2 regions of the Pseudomonas sp. UM16 genome follow, and region 1 is predicted to be linked to the other one. Evidence: predicted binding sites of a transcription regulator. Region 1 holds the regulator's gene; the other holds the start of a gene.
What was found. The regulator FliA, encoded in region 1, starts transcription of late flagellar genes. The targets are predictions, from matches to a motif close to CTAAAGTTTNNNNNNNNNNNGCCGNTAA.

Region 1 (4,378 bases):
TAAAAACCCAGACTGGACAGCAGATCGTCGACATCGTCCTGACCGGACACAACGTCTTCACGCTTATCGGCATGAATCTGCGGACCTTCACCCCGAGTTGGATGTTTTTCTTGATCTTTTTCAGCGCGCAGCTGTTGGTGGTCATGTTCGATACCGGCAAAACGATCGACCTGACTGGCCATCAGCACAAGCTTGAGCAGATTGCTTTCTACTTCGGTGACCAGTGCGGTTACACGTTTGATCACCTGACCGGTCAGGTCCTGATAGTCCTGAGCCAGCAAAATATCATTGAGGTGGCCGGCGACCTTGCGGTTGCCCTCCTCGCTGCGCGTGAGAAAACTGTCGACGCGTTTGGCCAGTTCACGAAACTCCGGCGCCGCCACTTCGCGGCGCATGAAGCGCTGCCAGTCGACACTCAATGCCTGAGCTTCGTCACTCAGCTCATTGAGCACTGGCGTGCTGGCTTCAACCAGATCCATGGTCCGGTTGGCCGCCCCTTCCGTCAGCTTGACCACATAGGACAGGCGTTCGGTGGCGTCAGTGATCTGTGAAACCTCTTCGGCCTGAGGCATTTGCGGATCGATCTGAAAACTGACGATCGCACTGTGCAGCTCACGCGTGAGCTTACCCACTTCCTGGTACAGGCCACGGTCACGGGTCTGGTTTAGCTGATGGATCAATTGCACCGCGTCGCCAAATTTGCCCCGCTCGAGACTGTCGACCAGTTCGTGGGCATGCTTCTTCAGTGTCGACTCGAAGCCGTCCAACGATGAATGTGTTTGCTCCATAGCGCCCCCGTGGCGTGTCTTAGCTATTGACGCGCTCGAAGATCTTCTCGATCTTTTCTTTCAGCACTTGCGCGGTGAACGGCTTGACCACATAGCCGTTGACGCCGGCCTGGGCTGCTTCGATGATCTGCTCGCGCTTGGCTTCAGCCGTCACCATCAACACCGGCAGGTGCTTGAGGCGCTCGTCAGCACGCACTTTGCGCAACAGATCGATGCCGGACATGCCCGGCATGTTCCAGTCGGTGACGAGAAAGTCGAAATGGCCGCTTTCGAGCATTGGCAGCGCGGTGTTGCCGTCGTCAGCTTCCTGGGTATTGGTGAAGCCCAGGTCACGCAGCAAGTTCTTGATGATCCGCCGCATCGTCGAAAAATCGTCGACGATGAGGATTTTCATGTCTTTGTTCAATTAGACCTCCAAGCAGTCTTTAACGCGCTCAGCGCTGAACGCGCATTCAATCAATTCGGGCACTACATTTCACGACTGCATTGAACCTGCGTTCAACGCGCCCGCCATTCTCCCAGGCGGCTGCGCAAACGCGCCGCGCACTGGCTGTGCAACTGGCTGACACGCGACTCGCTGACACCCAACACCTCACCGATTTCCTTGAGGTTCAGCTCTTCGTCGTAGTACAGCGCCAGTACCAGGCGCTCGCGTTCGGGCAAGTTGGCAATGGCATCGGCCAAAGCTGCCTGAAAGCGCTCGTCTTCCAGGTCGCGCGAAGGCTCGAGCTGGGCACTGGCGCCATCCTCGTGCAGGCCTTCATGTTCGCCGTCCTGTAACAGGTCGTCGAAACTGAACAGGCGGCTGCCCAGGGTGTCATTCAAAATCCCGTAGTAATCATCGAGACTCAATTGGAGTTCGGCAGCAACCTCGTGATCTTTAGCGTCACGGCCGGTTTTTGCTTCAATTGCCCGAATCGCGTCACTGACCATGCGGGTATTGCGGTGAACCGAGCGTGGTGCCCAGTCTCCTTTGCGTACTTCGTCAAGCATTGCCCCGCGGATCCGGATACCGGCGTAGGTCTCGAAACTGGCACCCTTGCTCGCGTCATACTTGTTGGAAACCTCGAGCAGACCAATCATGCCGGCCTGGATCAGATCCTCCACCTGCACACTGGCCGGCAATCGTGCCAGCAAGTGATAGGCAATACGCTTGACCAACGGCGCGTAGCGCTCGATCAATTCATACTGGCCATCGCGCGAAGCCTTGCTGTACATCCGATAACCGCTGGCGTTCATAGCATCGGACCTGCACTCGTCGGTTGCACCAGGCGCTCGACAAAAAACTCCAGATGACCGCGCGGGTTGGCAGGCAACGGCCAGGTATCGACCTTCTGAGCAATGGCCTTGAACGCCAGCGCGCACTTGGAACGCGGAAAGGCTTCATAGACCGCTCGCTGCTTCTGCACCGCCTTGCGTACGCATTCGTCGTAAGGCACCGCGCCGACGTATTGTAGGGCCACGTCAAGGAAGCGATCTGTGACCTTGGTCAACTTGGCGAACAGGTTGCGCCCCTCTTGAGGGCTCTGTGCCATGTTGGCCAGGACCCGGAAGCGGTTCATACCGTAATCGCGGTTGAGCAGTTTGATCAGCGCGTAAGCGTCGGTGATCGAGGTGGGCTCATCGCACACCACCAACAGCACCTCCTGGGCGGCGCGGACAAAACTGACTACTGAGTCACCAATACCCGCAGCGGTATCGATCACCAGGACGTCGAGGTTGTCGCCAATTTCGCTGAAAGCCTGAATCAGGCCAGCGTGCTGCGCGGGTGCCAGATGCACCATGCTCTGCGTGCCGGAGGCGGCAGGCACAATGCGCACCCCACCGGGCCCCTGCAGCAGCACATCACGAAGTTCGCAGCGGCCTTCGATGACGTCAGCCAGGGTGCGCTTGGGCGTCAGGCCGAGCAATACGTCGACGTTGGCCAGGCCCAGGTCGGCGTCCAGCAGCATGACCCGACGGCCAAGCTCTGCCAACGCCAATGACAGGTTCACCGACACATTGGTCTTGCCGACGCCACCTTTGCCGCCAGTTACGGCGATCACCTGTACGGGATGCATGCTACCCATGTTTGTTCATTACCTTGTCTTGCTTAGACCGAGGCCACATGACCGGCTGCGCTTTCAACACCTGAAAAATGCCTGGCAGTCCATCCATGCAGATACTTTGCAACGTCTTCACAATCACCTCAGCCGACACGCTTGCCGGGGCTGTGGTAGAGATCAGCGAACATATCGGCCATCGCCTCTTCGCTGGGCTCGTCCTGCATCTGCACACTGACCGCGCGACTGACCAATTGGTGGCGGCGCGGCAGGTGCAGATCGTCAGGAATGCGCGGCCCATCGGTAAGATAGGCCACAGGCAATTCGTGACTGATGGCCAGGCTCAGGACTTCTCCGAGACTGGCCGTTTCATCAAGCTTGGTCAGGATGCACCCGGCCAACCCACAGCGCTTGTAGCTGTGATAGGCGGCGGTGAGCACCTGTTTCTGGCTGGTGGTCGCCAGTACCAGATAATTTTTAGACGCAATACCACGTCCGGCAAGGGTTTCCAGTTGCATGCGCAGGGCTGGATCACTGGCCTGCAAGCCAGCGGTATCAATCAACACCACACGCTTGCGCAGCAACGGCTCAAGGGCCTGAGCCAGGGACTGACCCGGATCTACATGAGTGACCGAGACATTGAGGATCCGCCCCAAGGTCTTGAGCTGCTCCTGGGCACCGATACGGAAACTGTCCATGCTCACCAACGCCAGGTTCTGTGCGCCGTACTTGAGCACGTAACGCGCCGCCAATTTGGCCAGGGTAGTGGTCTTGCCCATGCCGGCCGGACCGACCATAGCAATGACACCGCCCTCCTCGATCGGTTCGACTTGCGGCACATCAATTCTGCGTGCCAGGTGCGCCAACAGCATGCGCCAGGCATGACGCGGCTCTTCGATGCCGCTGATCTGCTCCAGCAGTTCATGCGCCAGCGGGCCGGACAGGCCAATACGCTGCAGGCGCCGCCAAAGGTTGGCCTTCTGCGGTTGATTGCCCTGCAACTGGCTCCAGGCCAACGAGCCGAGCTGAACTTCGAGCAGTTCGCGCAGCCCGGTAAGCTCCGAACGCATGGCATCGAACAGTCGCGGATCGACCGGCGCGGCAGCCGCCGGTGCGGGAGCGACGGGGGCTTCGACGTGCGCCTCGACCAGCGGCTCAGAAGCGGTCAGTGGCAAACCGGCAAACAGCTGACGGTTGCCGTCTTCGCTTTCGCTACGACTACTGAGCTCGGCCTGGGCGGTGACGATGCGCGACTGGGTCTTGCGCAATTCATCTTCGAGCTCGACATTCGGAACCCGGGGCGCCAGGGCAGACAGCTTGTAGTCCAGCGCCGCCGTCAGCTCGACACCGCCAGCAATCCGTCGGTTGCCGATGATGGCGGCATCAGCCCCCAGCTCATCTCGAACCAGCTTCATGGCCTGACGCATATCGGCGGCGAAAAAACGCTTAACTTGCATAACCCACTACCTCAGCCGTTGGGGCCTACTGTGGCAACGATGGTAACTTGCTTGTTGTCAGGTATTTCCTGATACGCCAAAACATGCAAAT
Region 2 (4,378 bases), on a different contig from region 1:
GGGCACCCAGACCACCCTGTCGACAAAACCGCTAGACAAATAAAAAACCCCAGACTCAGCCGGGGTTTTCTTATTCAAGGCTCGGTCAGATCAGCGAGCGACCCTTGTTTGCGGCAATACGCATGCGCAACGCATTGAGCTTGATGAAGCCTGCAGCGTCCGCCTGGTTGTAGGCGCCACCATCTTCCTCGAAGGTCGCAATGTTGGCGTCGAACAGCGAATCATCCGACTTGCGGCCAGTGACGATGACGTTGCCCTTGTACAGCTTCAGGCGAACCACGCCGTTCACATTAACCTGAGATGCGTCGATCATCTGCTGCAGCATCAGACGCTCCGGGCTCCACCAGTAGCCGGTGTAGATCAGGCTGGCGTATTTGACCATCAGCTCGTCTTTGAGGTGAGCGACTTCACGGTCCAGGGTGATCGATTCGATTGCCCGGTGGGCGCGCAGCATGATGGTGCCACCAGGGGTTTCGTAGCAGCCGCGGGACTTCATGCCGACATAGCGGTTCTCGACGATGTCCAGACGGCCAATGCCGTTTTCACCGCCAATGCGGTTAAGGGTAGCCAGGACGGTGGCCGGCGTCATTTCTACGCCGTCCAGGGCGACGATGTCACCGTTGCGGTAGGTCAGTTCCAGATAAGTTGGAACGTCCGGCGCGGTTTCCGGCGACTTGGTCCACTTCCACATCTCTTCTTCGTGTTCGGTCCAGGTATCCTCCAGCACACCGCCTTCATAGGAGATGTGCAGCAGGTTGGCGTCCATCGAATAAGGTGACTTCTTCTTGCCGTGACGCTCGATCGGGATGCCGTGCTTCTCGGCATAGTCCATGAGCTTTTCGCGCGACAGCAAGTCCCATTCACGCCACGGAGCGATGACTTTGACACCTGGCTTGAGCGCATAGGCGCCCAGCTCGAAACGTACCTGGTCGTTACCCTTGCCGGTAGCACCGTGGGAAATGGCGTCGGCACCAGTTTCATTGGCGATTTCGATCAGACGCTTGGCGATCAGCGGACGAGCGATGGAAGTACCCAGCAGGTACTCACCTTCGTAAACGGTGTTGGCGCGGAACATCGGGAAGACGAAGTCGCGCACGAATTCTTCGCGCAGGTCGTCGATGTAGATTTCTTTCACGCCCATGGCCTGAGCCTTGGCGCGGGCCGGTTCGACCTCTTCGCCCTGCCCCAGGTCGGCAGTGAACGTCACTACTTCACAGTTGTAGGTATCCTGCAGCCACTTGAGAATCACCGAAGTATCAAGGCCGCCGGAATACGCCAGTACGACCTTTTTTACGTCCGCCATGCCATCACTCCACGGGGTTTTACGGAAAGCCGTTGATTCTACCGGCCTTGCTGGAAAAATTACAGTGGGGCGACAGCTTGTGACGACAAAGCGACAGGAACTGTCGAGGGCGCGACGGACGGTCGCAGCTCAGGACTTGATCGGCGCTTGACTATTATCCACTTGCGCAGCAGCCGCTGGTGCTGGTTCTGGCGTTTTCTCTGGCTCTTTCTGCGCCTGGGTTTGCACTGGCGTCACCCGATCAAGCTCAATATTCACCCGCCGATTGCGCGCGCGGTTAGCCGCCGAGTTGTTGGCGGCCAACGGATAGCGCTCGCCGTGAAAACGCACCGTGATTTGATCTTCGGCAACGCCGTGCACTTTGAGGTATTCCATTACTGCCAGCGCGCGGCGGCGGGACAGATCACGGTTGGTCAGACGATTGCCACTGTTGTCGGAGTGTCCATTGAGCTCAATGTGGTTGACCGTCGGATCAGCCTTGAGAAACGCCACAATCACGTCCAGACGTGCTTTGGCATCGGCATCCAGATCGATACCGCCACCGGGAAACCCGACCCGCGTCTGGCGGACCTGGTCATAGTTCATCGGCAGCAGCTTGGCAGCGCACAGCTGATAGTCGCTGTAGGCCTTGCTGAATTTCACCGGCAGCAGGCGCACTTCCATCGCCCGCCCGGCCTCACCGGCACGGTTGCGTACGACGGTGCTACGACCGTCAAGCAGCCCGTTGATCAGGCGACTGGCCTGACCTTGGGAGCTGGTAAACAGTACGCCGTTTCGGCTCATACGTACCGCTCCCAGGTTGATATCGCCACGCCCTGGCTGCCAGGGCGCAGCGGCGGCGAGCAGCATCGCTGAGCCACTGCCCAGCGCATTGCTGCTAGAGCGCAATTGAAAGGTCGCCTGTTCACCGGCACGACGCACGAACTCACCGCTGCCAAAATCGGCAACCGGCTGGACCAGTCGACATTCGAACTGATCACCTTCGACCTTCCACTCAATATTCTCCAGACGGGTCTGGAAGGTAAGTGCTGTCGCCGGGAAGCAGACAAACACACTGAGCAGGGCTAGATAACGCTGGCGCACGGGCGGCTCCACAGATTTTCACGGTATACCCGCAGGCTATCGGTCAGCGTCGGCAAAACTTGATAGCGAGTGCTCGGGCCCGGCTTTTCCGGTAGCATTCACCTTGAGTTCGACCCGCCTGGAATCCCCAATGTCCGACCGCCTGACCCTCCTGCGTCCCGATGACTGGCACATCCATCTTCGCGATGGCGCCGTCCTGCCCCACACTGTTGGCGACGTTGCGCGCACCTTTGCTCGTGCAATCATCATGCCCAACCTGGTACCGCCCGTGCGTAATGCCGCCGAGGCTGGCGCCTATCGCGAGCGCATCCTGGCCGCACGCCCGGTTGGCAGCCGCTTTGAACCGTTGATGGTGCTGTACCTCACCGACCGTACCCAGCCCGAGGAAATCCGCGTGGCCAAGGCCAGCGGTTTCGTGCATGCCGCCAAGCTGTACCCGGCCGGAGCGACAACCAACTCCGATTCCGGCGTCACCAGCGTCGACAAAATCTTCCCGGTACTCGAAGCCATGGCCGAGGTCGGCATGCCGCTGCTGGTCCACGGTGAAGTGACCCGCAGCGAAATCGACGTGTTCGACCGCGAGAAGCTGTTCATCGATGAGCACCTGCGCCGTGTCGTCGAGCGCTTCCCGACCTTGAAGGTAGTGTTCGAACACATCACCACCAGCGACGCCGTGCAGTTCGTCAACGAGGCCCCGGCCAACGTAGGCGCGACCATCACCGCCCAGCACCTGTTGTATAACCGCAACCACATGCTGGTGGGGGGTATTCGCCCACACTTCTATTGCCTGCCAATCCTCAAGCGCAACACCCACCAGGTGGCGCTGCTGGACGCCGCCACCGGCGGCAGCAGCAAATTCTTCCTCGGTACCGACTCTGCACCGCACGCCCAGCACGCCAAAGAAGCCGCGTGTGGCTGCGCCGGGTGCTACACCGCTTACGCTGCCATCGAGATGTACGCCGAAGCGTTCGAACAGCGCAATGCCCTGGACAAGCTCGAAGGCTTCGCCAGTATTCACGGCCCGGCCTTCTATGGCCTGCCACGCAACACCGAAACCATTACCCTGGTTCGCGAAAGCTGGACCGCCCCAAATAGCTTGCCGTTTGGCGAGCAAACCGTTATCCCGCTGCGCGCCAGTGAGCAACTGCGCTGGCGCCTGCTGGAGGAAACTGCGTGAGTGAAGATCTGTACGACGACCAGGACGGTCAAAGCGGCGGCCCGCGCCATCCAATGGCCGAGCGTTTCCGCGGTTATTTGCCCGTTGTCGTGGACGTAGAAACCGGCGGTTTCAACAGCGCCACCGACGCGCTGCTGGAAATTGCCGCAGTGACCATCGGCATGGACGAAAAAGGTTTTCTGTTCCCGGAACACACCTACTTCTTCCGCGTCGAGCCGTTCGAAGGCGCCAACATTGAACAGGCGGCCCTGGAATTCACCGGTATCAAGCTGGACCACCCTCTGCGCATGGCGGTCAGTGAAGAATCGGCACTGACCGATATCTTCCGTGGCGTGCGTAAGGCATTGAAGGCCAATGGCTGCAAGCGAGCAATCCTGGTTGGGCACAACAGCAGCTTCGACCTGGGCTTCGTCAACGCCGCCGTGGCGCGCAACGACATGAAACGCAACCCGTTTCATCCGTTCTCCAGTTTCGACACTGCAACCCTGGCCGGGCTTGCCTACGGCCAGACCGTGCTGGCCCGAGCCTGCCAGAGCGCCGACATCGACTTCGACGGTCGTGAAGCCCACTCGGCCCGCTACGACACCGAGAAGACCGCTGAGTTGTTCTGCGGCATCGTCAACCGCTGGAAGGAAATGGGCGGCTGGCAGGATTTCAACGACTGAAGCCGAGCCATCGCACCAGCATTCTTGCAGGTACAAAAAAACCGGCCATCTAGGCCGGTTTTTTTTATCGCTGGCGATTACAGCTTGCCAGCGTTCTCGCTCAGGTAAGCAGCAACGCCTTCAGGCGAAGCAGTCATGCCCTTGTCGCCT

Region 2: a site for FliA is predicted at 2,423-2,450, ahead of ACQRAX_RS19345 (flagellar protein MotY). Genes of this name have one in related genera too.

What each region holds. Positions count from the first base shown of each region.
Region 1 covers NZ_JBNPJT010000002.1:271,986-276,363, forward strand. Annotated here, with positions in the region: gene ACQRAX_RS03315 (protein phosphatase CheZ) at 1-788, opposite strand, end outside; gene ACQRAX_RS03320 (chemotaxis response regulator CheY) at 808-1,182, opposite strand; gene fliA (RNA polymerase sigma factor FliA) at 1,287-2,027, opposite strand; gene fleN (flagellar synthesis regulator FleN) at 2,024-2,857, opposite strand; gene flhF (flagellar biosynthesis protein FlhF) at 2,977-4,287, opposite strand; gene flhA (flagellar biosynthesis protein FlhA) at 4,299-4,378, opposite strand, start outside.
Region 2 covers NZ_JBNPJT010000016.1:77,849-82,226, reverse strand. Annotated here, with positions in the region: gene ACQRAX_RS19355 (hypothetical protein) at 1-43, shown strand, start outside; gene ACQRAX_RS19350 (argininosuccinate synthase) at 86-1,303, opposite strand; gene ACQRAX_RS19345 (flagellar protein MotY) at 1,433-2,386, opposite strand; gene pyrC (dihydroorotase) at 2,517-3,563, shown strand; gene rnt (ribonuclease T) at 3,560-4,228, shown strand; gene ACQRAX_RS19330 (peroxiredoxin) at 4,306-4,378, opposite strand, start outside.